3 regions of the Streptomyces sp. R818 genome follow, and region 3 is predicted to be linked to each of the others. Evidence: riboswitches for the same ligand, from Rfam matches in the RefSeq annotation. Region 3 holds a riboswitch; each other region holds the start of a gene.

Region 1 (4,152 bases), on a different contig from region 3:
GGGACGGAGCCCGAGATGTCCGATGCGCCGGAAGTGGCGAACAAAGCAGCAAGACCGGTGGTGACACCGGTCCGCGTGGTCATCGGGCTGTGCCTGGTCGCACCGTTCGTGGCGATGCTCTGGGTCAGCTCCTACTCGAAGATCGACCCGACCTTCATCGGCATCCCGTTCTTCTACTGGTACCAGATGCTCTGGGTGCTGATCTCGACCGGGCTCACGATGATCGCGTACCAGCTCTGGCAGCGTGACCAGCGCGGTCGCAGGGACTCGGCCGTCCGCTCCGCTCAGGAATCGGAGGGGCAGCGATGAACGACGGCGTCAACGGTGTCGCGCTCACCGTCTTCATCATCTTCTTCGTGGCCGTCACGGTCATGGGCTTCCTCGCCGCGCGCTGGCGCCGCTCCGAGACCGACTCGCTCGACGAATGGGGCCTCGGCGGGCGCTCGTTCGGCACCTGGATCACCTGGTTCCTGCTCGGCGGCGATCTCTACACGGCGTACACCTTCGTCGCCGTCCCCGCGGCGATCTACGCGGCGGGCGCGTCCGGCTTCTTCGCCGTGCCGTACACGATCCTGGTCTACCCGCTGATCTTCACGTTCCTGCCGCGCCTGTGGTCGGTCTCGCACCGCCACGGGTACGTCACGACCTCGGACTTCGTACGCGGCCGCTTCGGTTCCAAGGGCCTCTCCCTCGCCGTCGCGATCACCGGCATCCTCGCCACGATGCCGTATATCGCGCTCCAGCTCGTCGGCATCCAGGCCGTGCTCGACGTCATGGGCGTCGGCGGCGGCGAGAACACCAACTGGTTCATCAAGGACCTGCCGCTCCTCATCGCCTTCGGCGTCCTCGCGGCGTACACGTACTCCTCGGGCCTGCGCGCCCCCGCGCTGATCGCGTTCGTCAAGGACGGTCTGATCTACCTCGTCATCGCGGTCGCCATCATCTACATCCCGATCAAGCTGGGCGGCTTCGACGACATCTTCGCCGCGGCGGGCGAGAAGTTCGAGCAGCTCAATCCGGCGACAGGGAAACCCGTCGGGGCGCTCGCGCCGGGCGAGGCGGGCCACTGGACGTACGCGACGCTCGCGCTCGGCTCGGCGCTCGCGCTGTTCATGTACCCGCACTCGATCACCGCGACGCTCTCCTCCAAGAGCCGTGACGTGATCCGCCGCAACACCACGATCCTGCCGCTGTACTCGCTCATGCTGGGCCTGCTCGCGCTGCTCGGGTTCATGGCGATCGCGGCCGGGATCAAGGTGCAGAACGGGCAGTTGGCGATCCCGCAGCTGTTCGAGGACATGTTCCCCGACTGGTTCACGGGTGTCGCGTTCGCCGCCATCGGCATCGGCGCGCTCGTGCCCGCGGCCATCATGTCCATCGCCGCGGCGAACCTCTTCACGCGCAACATCTACAAGGACTTCATCAAGCCCGACGCGACCCCGGCGCAGGAGACCAAGGTCTCCAAGCTCGTGTCGCTGCTCGTGAAGGTGGGCGCGCTCGTCTTCGTCCTCACCATGGACAAGACCGTCGCCATCAACTTCCAGCTCCTCGGCGGCATCTGGATCCTGCAGACCATGCCGGCGCTGGTCGGCGGCCTCTTCACCCGCTGGTTCCACCGCTGGGCGCTGATCGCGGGCTGGGCGGTCGGCATGGTGTACGGCACGCTCGCCGCGTACGGGGTGGCGTCGCCGACGCAGGCGCACTTCGGCGGGTCCTCGAAGGAGATTCCCGGCATCGGGGAGATCGGGTACATCGGTCTGACGGCGTTCGTGATGAACGTGATCGTGACCGTCGTCCTGACCTTCGTCCTGAGGGCGGCGAAGGCCCCCGAGGGCATCGACGAGACGTCGCCCGGCGACTACACGGCCGACGCCGGCGACAAGGGCGTGCAGACGGACCTCCCGGTCGTGGGGGCGGGCTCCGGCCACTGATCCAGTCGTACGTTCCTTAGGACGGGCCCCTCTGCTTGCGCGGAGGGGCCCGTCCTCGTACGTGCCGCTGAACGACACGGCCGACACAAGATATGGGCCCGTCACTCGCACCCGGCACAACATGTATGCTCGCTCTCGCTGCAGCCGCAGGGGAATCCGGTGCAAATCCGGAACTGTCCCGCAACGGTGAACGTAGCGCGCATACCGCCGCGCCCGCGTGAGTCCGACGACCTGCCGCAGCCCGTCCGAGCCGTCCGGCCCGGACGGAGATGACGTCCGGGCCTCGCGGAATGGGCCGGTGACGACGGCGCCCCCCTGCGTGCGCGCCCGAGCCACTCCTCCCCGCAAGGCCCCGAGCCGAGCGAGGGAGAGCCCCCAGTGACCATCGCGCCGCCCGCCGAACCGGTCTCAGCCGCAGAAGAGCAGGACGCTCCGGGCACCGCGCTGCTGCGCACCCTGACCGAGCTGACCGCCGACCTCCCGGGCGCCGACCCCGGCCGCGTCGCCGCCGCCGCGCTGCGCGGCCGCAGCGCCCGCGCCGACGAGGCCGAGCTGCGCGAGCTGGCCACCGAGGCCGCCGCCGGGCTGATCTCCGAGGACCCGGTCTACTCCCGGCTCGCCGCCCGCCTGCTCACGCTCACCATCGCCGCCGAGGCAGCCACGCAGGGGGTCACCTCCTTCACGGGGTCGATCGCGGTCGGCCACCGGGAGGGCCTGATCGCCGACCGCACCGCCGAGTTCGCCCGCGTACACGCGACGCGGCTCGACGCGCTCATCGACACCGGCGCCGACGACCGCTTCGGCTACTTCGGCCTGCGCACCCTGCACAGCCGTTACTTGCTGCGCCACCCGATCACCCGCCAGGTCATCGAGACGCCGCAGTACTTCATGCTGCGCGTGGCCACCGGTCTGGCCGAGGACGATTCCGTGCGCGCCCTGGGCGAGGTCGCCGACCTCTACGGCCTCATGAGCCGCCTGGACTACCTCCCCTCCTCCCCCACCCTCTTCAACTCCGGCACCCGTCACCCGCAGATGTCGAGCTGCTACCTGCTCGACTCCCCGCTCGACGAGCTGGACTCGATCTACGACCGCTACCACCAGGTGGCCCGCCTCTCCAAGCACGCCGGCGGCATCGGACTCTCCTACTCCCGCATCCGCAGCCGGGGTTCGCTGATCCGGGGCACCAACGGGCACTCCAACGGCATCGTGCCGTTCCTGAAGACGCTGGACGCGTCGGTCGCCGCCGTGAACCAGGGCGGGCGCCGCAAGGGCGCCGCCGCCGTCTACCTGGAGACCTGGCACTCCGACATCGAGGAGTTCCTGGAGCTGCGCGACAACACCGGCGAGGACGCGCGCCGCACCCACAACCTCAACCTGGCGCACTGGATCCCCGACGAGTTCATGCGCCGCGTCGCCGACGACGGCCCCTGGTCGCTGTTCTCCCCGGCCGACGTGCCCGACCTCGTGGACCTGTGGGGCGCCGAGTTCGACGCCGCGTACCGCGCTGCCGAGGCCGACGGCAAGGCGCAGAAGACGATCCCCGCGCGCGAGCTGTACGGCCGCATGATGCGCACCCTCGCGCAGACCGGCAACGGCTGGCTGACCTTCAAGGACGCCGCCAACCGCACCGCCAACCAGACCGCGGAGCCCGGCCACACCGTCCACTCCTCGAACCTGTGCACGGAGATCCTGGAGGTGACGGACGACGGGGAGACCGCTGTCTGCAATCTGGGGTCGGTCAACCTGGGCGCCTTCGTCGTCGACGGAGACATCGACTGGGAGCGGCTCGACGAGACGGTCCGCACCGCCGTCACCTTCCTCGACCGCGTCGTCGACATCAACTTCTACCCGACCGAGCAGGCGGGCCGCTCCAACGCCCGCTGGCGCCCGGTCGGCCTCGGCGCGATGGGCCTCCAGGACGTCTTCTTCAAGCTGCGCCTGCCCTTCGACTCGCCGCAGGCGAAAGCACTTTCGACGCGCCTTGCCGAGCGCATCATGCTCGCCGCGTACGAGGCCTCCGCCGACCTGGCCGAGCGCAACGGCCCGCTGCCCGCCTGGGAGAAGACCCGCACCGCGCGCGGAGTCCTGCACCCCGACCACTACCCCGACGCGCAGGTGACCTGGCCGGAGCGGTGGGCCGCGCTGCGGGAACGGATCGCCGCCGTCGGCATGCGCAACTCATTGCTCCTCGCCATCGCGCCGACCGCGACGATCGCCTCCA
Region 2 (4,152 bases), on a different contig from region 3:
CGACTTGGTGGCCGGGCTGTGCGCCAGGCCGCACACGCTCACCCACGTCGAGACCGTCGACGGCGCACCCGTCGACGCCGTCCGAAGCCGCCCCCGCTTCGGCGACCTCACCCCGCTGCACCCGTCCGAGCGGCTGCGCATGGAGAGCCCGGCGAGCGGCCTCGGGGGCCGCGTCGTCGACCTCTTCGCGCCGGTCGGCAAGGGCCAGCGCGGACTGCTCGTCGCGCCGCCGAAGACCGGCAAGACCGTCCTGCTGCAACAGCTCGCCGCCGCCGTCGCCGCCAACCACCCCGAGGCGCATCTCATGGTGGTGCTCGTCGACGAACGCCCCGAGGAGGTCACCGACATGCGGCGCTCCGTGCGCGGCGACGTGTACGCCTCCACCTTCGACCAGCCCGCCAAGGCGCACATCGCGCTCGCCGAACTCGCCGTCGAGCGCGCGAAGCGCCTGGTCGAGCGGGGCCGCGACGTCGTCGTCCTGCTCGACTCCCTCACCCGGCTGTGCCGCGCCCACAACAACGCGGCCTCCTCGGGCGGCCGGACCCTGTCCGGCGGTGTCGACGCCGCCGCGCTGCTCGGCCCGAAGCGGCTGTTCGGGGCCGCCCGCAACACCGAGGAGGCCGGCTCTCTGACGATCCTCGCCACCGCCCTCGTCGACACCGGCTCCCGCGCCGACGACTACTTCTTCGAGGAGCTCAAGAGCACCGGCAACATGGAGCTGCGCCTGGACCGCTCGCTCGCCGACCGCCGCGTCCACCCGGCCGTCGATCTCGCCCCTTCCGGCACGCGCCGCGAAGAACTCCTGCTTTCCGCGACGGAGTTGACGGCCGAGCGCGGACTGCGCCGGGCGCTGCGGGACCGGGACGGCCACTCCTCCTACGAGGCGCTGCTCGACAGGCTGCGCCACACCCCCGACAACGCCGCGTTCCTGCGCCAGGTCCAAGCGACCGTGCCCACGGGCTGACCGCCGATTGCCGGGTCCGCGATCAGATACGTAATACTCGACGCATGACATCGAGCATTACGCGGCGTGGCGGTGACCCCGCCGTCACGGTGCGCCGGGCCACCGCGCGCGACGCCAGACGGCTGACCCGGCTCGTCCGCGGCTCCCGCGCCTACGAGGGCCCGTACGCGCCGATGGTCGCGGACTACCGGGTGGGCCCCGACTACATCGAGGCACACCGGGTCTTCGTCGCGGCCTCGCTCGCCGACGACCGCGTGCTCGGCTTCTACTCCCTGCTCCTCGCCCCGCCGGAGCTGGACCTGATGTTCGTCGCGAACGACGCGCAGGGAATGGGCATCGGGCGCCTGCTCGTCGCGCACATGCGGGACGAGGCGCACACCGCGGGCCTGGACCACGTACGCGTCGTCGCGCACCCGCCGGCGGAGGGCTTCTACCGCAGCGTCGGGGCGCACCGCACGGGCACGGCCGTCGCACGGCCCCCGGCCGTCGCATGGGACCGGCCGGAACTCGTCTTCCCCATCGGCCCCTCCGGCCGGGGGCTGTCCTAGGGCCTGTCGAAGGGCTTCCGCCCCCGGCCCGCGCGGCGCACACTCGGTGGCAATTCGAGCGGGCGGCAATGGGGCAAGGAGGCCACATTGGGCGGCAGCGAGACGCGCGGCGACGCGTTCGACGTGATCGTGGAGATCCCGCAGGGCTCCCGGAACAAGTACGAGATGGACCACGAACTCGGGCGGATCCGGCTCGACCGGATGCTGTTCACCTCGACCCAGTACCCCGCGGACTACGGCTACGTACAAGGCACCCTCGGCGGCGACGGCGACCCGCTGGACGCGCTGGTGCTGACCGGCGACGCGACGTTCCCCGGCTGCGTCATCGAGTGCCGGGCCATCGGCATGTTCGTGATGAGCGACGAGAAGGGCCCGGACGAGAAGATCCTGTGCGTGCCCGCGCACGACCCGCGCCACGCGGAGACCCAGGACATCGACGACCTCCCCGAGTTCGACCGCCTGGAGATCACCCACTTCTTCGAGGTCTACAAGGACCTGGAGCCCGGCAAGTCCGTCGAGGGCTCGCACTGGGAGGGCCGGGAGAAGGCGTACGAGGAGATCGGGCGGGCGCGCGAGCGCCGCGAGGGGTAGCCGCCCGGAGCAGCGCGCGGCCCGTCCTCTAAGGTGGGCGGGCCGTGGTGCTCGGGAAGACCGGTGACGGCCCTTCGGGGCCAAGTCCGGAGCGGCCCTCGCCACTGTGATCGGGTTCCGTGCCGTCCCGCTTCCGGGTCGGTGCGGAGCACGCCGTTCCACCGCGCCACTGGCCGCCTCCGGGCGGCTGGGAAGGCAGGAGCGGCGCGCCATGCCCGTAAGCCAGGAGACCGGCCACGGCATCTCACGAAGTGATCCACGAGGTGCTGGAGCGTGATCAAGGCATGACCCTGCCCGGAACCCCCGCGACTTTCCGCTGGCGCCGTGAGGACACCGTCCGTACGGCGGGTCTCCTCGCGGTGATCGCGGCGCTGCACGTCGTCGCGTTCGGCGTGCTGTTCCTTCTCGTCGTCCCCGAGCACTACGAGGTCGGCGACAAGGCGTTCGGCATCGGACTCGGCATCACCGCGTACACGCTCGGGATGCGGCACGCGTTCGACGCCGACCACATCGCGGCGATCGACAACACCACCCGCAAGCTGATGGCGGACGGCAAGCGGCCCGTGTCGGTCGGGTTCTGGTTCGCGCTCGGGCACTCCAGCGTGGTCGTCGCGATGGCGGCGCTCGTGGCGGGCGGCGCGGCGCTCGCCGGTGTGCTCCTGAACGACGAGTCCACCACGCACCAGGTCCTGGGCGTGGTGGGCACGACGGTGTCGGGCACGTTCCTGTACCTGATCGCGGCGCTCAATCTGGTGGCGCTCCTCGGCATCCTGAAGGTGTTCCGGGCGATGCGCGAAGGCTCGTACGACGAGCGGGAGCTGGAGGAACACCTGGACTCGCGGGGCTTCATGAACCGCATCCTCGGCCGCTTCACCAGGTCGATCACCCGCCCCGGCCAGATGTACCCGCTCGGCTTCCTCTTCGGCCTCGGCTTCGACACGGCGACCGAGGTGACCCTGATGGTGATGGCGGGCAGCGGGGCCGCGGCCGGGCTGCCCTGGTACGCGATCCTCTGCCTGCCCCTGCTCTTCGCGGCGGGCATGAGTCTGTTCGACACGCTGGACGGGACGTTCATGAACTTCGCGTACCAGTGGGCGTTCTCCAACCCGGTGCGCAAGGTGTTCTACAACCTCACGATCACCGGTCTGTCGATCGCGGTCGCGTTCTTCATCGGCACGATCGAGCTGGTCGGTGTCCTGCGCGAGAAACTCGCCCTCACGGACGCGGTGACCGGCTGGATCGCCGGGCTCGACCTCGACAACGTGGGGTACGTCATCGTCGGCCTGTTCGTCGCGGTGTGGGCGGCGGCGCTCGCCTACTGGCGTCTGGCCAAGGTCGAGCAGCGCTGGTCGGCACGGGTCGCCGAGGGCGGTTGAGGCGGGGCCGGAGTCGGGCTCCGGGGCGCGTGTGTCCGGCGGGGCGCGCGAATGCGGGCCGTTCGGCCCAGTGAGGAGGGTCACATGGCCCGATTGCCCCGGCCCGCGCCTTGGGGATACTGCTCAGCAGAGCCTCCCGTGCCCTCGCTCTCCCGCCGCGGCGCACGGTCGAGGCCCGGGCCCGCCGGTCGCAGTGGGGGGAGCTGCAATCGGCGGGCCCGGCACCTTTTCGCTCTTCGCTGGGCTCGGGGTGAGTTCTCCCGGGGCGGCCCGGCCAGGGCGGGCCTCACCCGGTCGGAGGTGCCCGGGGCGATAAGGTATCGGGTCGAACCGCCCGCGCCCGAGCACTCAGGAGCACCTACGTGACCGTAGCCATCGACTCGTCCGAGGCCCCCGTCCCGTCCGGCGAGAACAACGGGGAGGCGCCCGGCGCGGACGTACCGGCAGCCCGGCACGCGGGCACGGACGAGAAGACGGCCGGCCCGCTGGACACACCGGCCACATGGACTCCGCCCGGCGACGAGGCCGACGCCCCCGGGACAACGGTCCGGACCGACTCCGCCACGTCGGCAGAACTGACCGGGGCGCCCCCGGCGCCCGCCCCCTCCGGCCCGGACGAAGACGGCGCGTCCGAGAACTTCTGGCAGCCCGCCGGCGCGGACGACTCCGTGCC
Region 3 (4,152 bases):
GCCGATCGAGCCTCCGGCGGCGTACTCGGTGCCGACGCCCATCCAGTCGTTGACCGTACGGTCCTCGCCGTCCTTGCCGCTCTGGTCGAGGAAGTCGACGACGCCACGCAGTTTGGCGTTGTTCAGGCCGGTGGCGGCGAGCGCGTAGGCGCCGTCGATCGTCAGGCCGAAGTCGGCGCGGCCGGACCCGGCACCGGCCGGGTAGTACCGGCCCTGCTTGAGCTGAGCGGAACCGGTGAGGTAGGCGACGCCCTTCTTGAGGTCGGGACCGCCGGTGGGCGTCGGGTCGCCACTCGGGTCGTCGGTGGTCGGCGGGTCGGTGGGCTCGGTCTTCTCGGTGGTGAGTGTCGCCAGGTCGGTGCGGGCGCCCGCGAGGACGGCCACGGGCGTCGCGTACAGGGACGGGTCCGTGGCGTCCTGGTCGAACCCGAAGCCTCCGCCCTTGAGTTGGGTGCGCGACAGCCAGCCTTCGGCGGCGTCGGCGAGCCTGGTGTCGCCGAGTGCGCGCAGCGCCTGGGCCGCGTACGAGGTGGCGATGACGTCACCCGTGGTGGTCCCGGCGTAGGCGGGGAAGGCGCCGGTATCGAGCTGCGCCTTGGCGAGGTAGGCGCGGGCCTTGGTGACGGCGTCGTCGTGGCCGCCGGCCTGGTGCAGGACGAGCGCGATCAGACCGGTCGTCCCGGCGTCGCCCTCGCAGCGCTCGCCGGGCTGGATGAGGATGCTGGTGATCCCGCCGTCCTTGCACTGCACCTGGGTGAGCCGATCCACCGACGCGGCGTCCGGCTTGTCACCGGCACGCAGGATCGCGAGGACGGCACGGGCCTGCTCGTCGGAGTACGTGATGTTGCGGATGTCGCCCTTGGCGGTGCAGCCCTCGCCCGGGGCGCGCTCCGCGCACACGTTCCCGGTGAGGTCGGCGATCAGGTCGCGGCTGCCGAAGGCGTGCGGATCGCCCTCGGTCGACGCGGCGAGCAGCGCGAGACGGGCCACGGCCGCCGTGTCGGGAGCCTGGTCCTTGCCGTTCGGCAAGACGTAGTCGTCGACATGACCAGCCAAGAAGGACGTGACCTTGTCGACGGTGTCGCTCTTGCCGTAGGCGGCGGCCAGGGCGTACGCGGTCTCGGTCGTGAGCAGGTAGTTCGGGGTCTCGGCGCCGTCGTCGACGATGCGCTCGCCGTCCGTCAGGCCGCCCTTGAGCCAGGCTCCGGCCGCGGCCACGTCGACCGTGCCCGGTGCGCCCGTCGGCCCCGTGCTCGGGTCGGGGCTCGAACCGCCTCCGGCGCGTACGTCGTCGGGGCTGAAGGCGGGCCTGCCGGTGGTGCCGCCGATGTCGGTGCCCCCGTAGATCCAGGCGTCGACGTCGCCGTCCTTGAGCCTGCGGTCCATGGCGCCGTACTGGCTGTAGGACCAGTCGTCCTGCCCGGCCGAGGCGACCCAGTACGACCAGTACGCGGTGGCGGGCGGGGTCAGCTTGCAGGCTTCCGTGGCCGACGTCGGGTACTGGGTACCGGAGTTGAAGGAGCCGAAGCCGATGCGGCAGATGAAGGCAGGGCCGTCGTGTTCGGTGCCGGCAGTGGTGAAGCCACCCTCGTGCAGAAGCTCGTAGCCCGTGGTGGGGCTGGTGTCGCAGCCCCGCTCGACCTTGCCGCCGAAGGGGCCGAAGTCGACGGCGACGACAGCACCCTTGGTGGCGGTGCAGTCACCGATCGGGGAGGCTGCGGCGGGCGGGGCCGCCGAGAGGAACGCGATGCAGGCCGCGGCCAGGACGGCCAGTGCACAGAATGCCGCCGCGAACGCTCCGAACCGTCTTCGTGCACGGACATCCGTGCGTTCCATGGTCCTCACCACGGCCCCCTCGGTGTGTGGCCGAGGCAGGGGTACGTACACGTGGCAGAGGCCCCGCACACGGATCTCCTGAGGAGCCGGTCGGCGGAGCTGGTCGCACCACGCCGTAATCCGCGACGGCGTCTGTTGCTGTGGAACACGCTCCAGGCATTCCGGCTCGCCCGACCAAGATCGGGCCTACGGTTGCGGGTCAGCGCCGGACTTCGACCGGCTTCCCCTGGAACTTCCTTGCATATCAGCCGGATTGGAACACGCGTTCACAGAATCCGTCAAGGGTGTTCACAGAGTGACGCGCGCGACCTTCGGGGGGCGCTGTGGCGGGGATCGGCCGACCTCGGGTACTGTCCCGCTCTGCCGAGTGGGGGAACCCGGTGAGAGTCCGGGGCTGACGCGCAGCGGTGTGGGGGCGGTGACCGTCCCTGAGCCCGAATGCCCAAGCGGCACAGGCTAGTTGGAAGTCGGTCCACGCGTCCCGGACGGCGGCCACACCCGTGTGCGCCCCCTGAGCAGGGACCCTCCGGGCCGGTCGGCGTCCCTCATCTCTGGAGCACGCCATGCCCCGTCCCGCTCTCGTCCGCCGCGCCGCGTTCACCGCGGCGGCCGCCCTCGGCGCCTTCGCCCTGACCACGCTGCCCGCGGCGGCGACCGCCACTCCGGCGCAGATCGCCACGTCCAAGACGAACGGCGTCACCTACCTCAAGTCCCTTCAGGCGGCGGACGGTTCGTACGCCGGCTCGGGCCTGTCCAACGAGTGGGCCTTCAGCGCGCTCGCCTCGGCGGGCACCGCCGCGGTCGACGTCACCCCGGGCGGCGACACCACCAAGAACGCGAGAACGGTCTACAGAAACCTCCTCGCCACCAGTGCCTGGCCGTCTTCCTCCCCCGTCGTCACCGACTACGAACGCGCCACGCTCAACGCCAACGCGGCCGGCATCGACCCGGCCCGCGTGTCGGCCTCCCGCAACCTCGTCGCCGACATCTACCGCTACTGGCAGACCGCCGAGCCCGGCTACTTCGGCCCCTCGGCGAACTTCAACGGCACCGTCTTCGCCGCCCTCGCCCTGAACGGCGCCAAGACCACCACCGGCCAGATACGCGTCCCGCAGGCCCTGCGCGACGCGATGATCACCCGGATCCGCGCCAACCAGCACGACGACGGCGGCTGGAACTACAGCAAGGCCGAGGGCGACGCCGGTCAGCTCGGCACGGCCAGCGACATCGACATGACAGGAGCGGCGATGGCCGCCCTGTGCGTCTCCGGCGTCCCGAACACGGACCCCGACATCACCCAGGCCAAGACCTTCCTCAAGGGCAAGCTGGTCGCCACCACCGGTGCCTTCGACGCCATGTTCGGCGTGAACACCGACTCCAACGGCTGGGCCGTCTCCGGCCTCAACGCCTGCGGCATCAACCCCCAGACCGGCGACTTCCTCACGGCGCGCGGCAAGACCCCGGTCGACTTCCTGATCAGCCAGCAGTTCAACCCGGGCGGCGGCTTCAAGTACCTGCCGAGCGACACCTCCCCGCAGGCGTACGCGTCGATCGACGGCCTGCGGGCGGTGGCCGGCGGCGGATTCACTGCGACCCCGCCGGCCCCGGTCACCTCCGGCGCCCCGCAGTGGGTCGCCCAGTCGAGCCTGACCTCGGGCACGAAAAGCACCTTCGCCGTGACGGTCGACGACGGCTCCGGCACCCTGAAGGTCTGCTCGGTTCCCGTCACCGCGACCGGCTCCACGACCACGCTCGGCGCAGTGCTGGACGCGGCAGCCTCCTCGGCCACCCCGTCCGGCTGCGTCAGCGGTGTCACCCCGTCCTCCGGAACCGGCCAGATCACCTCCCTCAACGGCAAGGCCAACAGCGGATCCAACACCTGGAAGGTCAGCGTCGACGGTTCGTCATTCGCGACGGCCGCCCGTAACAAGACCATCGGGGTGGGTGACACGATCGCGCTTCGCTGGGGTGCCTGACCGTTCGAAGTGGTGGGGTCGGCCCGGCTCGGCTGGCCCCACCAGATCCAGCAGCTCACGTAGTTCCCGACGACCCTTCATGATCAGGTCGTACGCCGCCACCGGGTCCGTGTCCGACGGTAGTTGAACGTCCCCGAGAACGTCCGTGACCGAGTACGGCGTGCGCAGCCATCGATACAGCGCAAGCCAGTCCTCCCTGCGGTCGTCCGAGATGCCCTTGTCCCATGGCCGTGACTCTGCTGGTGATGTTGGCGGGGGTCACGGGCTGGGTCGACGGGGTGCTTTGCTGGGAAGAGCGCGGGGCGGTGTCGGTGGTGGAGGTGGTCGCGGTGTCGCTGCG

Evidence for each region. Region 3 has a riboswitch for cobalamin ahead of N5I75_RS32585 (prenyltransferase/squalene oxidase repeat-containing protein). Riboswitches for the same ligand answer to the same signal wherever they lie in the genome.
Region 1: linked by a shared signal. The riboswitch ahead of N5I75_RS02475 (ribonucleoside-diphosphate reductase subunit alpha) and the one ahead of N5I75_RS32585 (prenyltransferase/squalene oxidase repeat-containing protein) in region 3 are both predicted to bind cobalamin.
Region 2: linked by a shared signal. The riboswitch ahead of nicT (Nickel transporter NicT) and the one ahead of N5I75_RS32585 (prenyltransferase/squalene oxidase repeat-containing protein) in region 3 are both predicted to bind cobalamin.

What each region holds. Positions count from the first base shown of each region.
Region 1 covers NZ_JAOCNE010000001.1:553,955-558,106, forward strand. The annotation lists gene N5I75_RS02465 (DUF3311 domain-containing protein) at 16-309, shown strand; gene mctP (monocarboxylate uptake permease MctP) at 306-1,931, shown strand; cobalamin riboswitch at 2,056-2,184, shown strand; gene N5I75_RS02475 (ribonucleoside-diphosphate reductase subunit alpha) at 2,310-4,152, shown strand, end outside.
Region 2 covers NZ_JAOCNE010000013.1:65,461-69,612, forward strand. The annotation lists gene rho (transcription termination factor Rho) at 1-964, shown strand, start outside; gene N5I75_RS29765 (GNAT family N-acetyltransferase) at 1,009-1,512, shown strand; gene N5I75_RS29770 (inorganic diphosphatase) at 1,600-2,103, shown strand; cobalamin riboswitch at 2,132-2,356, shown strand; gene nicT (Nickel transporter NicT) at 2,388-3,479, shown strand; gene N5I75_RS29780 (hypothetical protein) at 4,148-4,152, shown strand, end outside.
Region 3 covers NZ_JAOCNE010000014.1:225,706-229,857, reverse strand. The annotation lists gene N5I75_RS32585 (prenyltransferase/squalene oxidase repeat-containing protein) at 1-1,836, opposite strand, end outside; cobalamin riboswitch at 1,968-2,116, opposite strand; cobalamin riboswitch at 2,179-2,298, shown strand; gene N5I75_RS32580 (prenyltransferase/squalene oxidase repeat-containing protein) at 2,400-3,812, shown strand; gene N5I75_RS32575 (transposase) at 4,037-4,152, shown strand, end outside.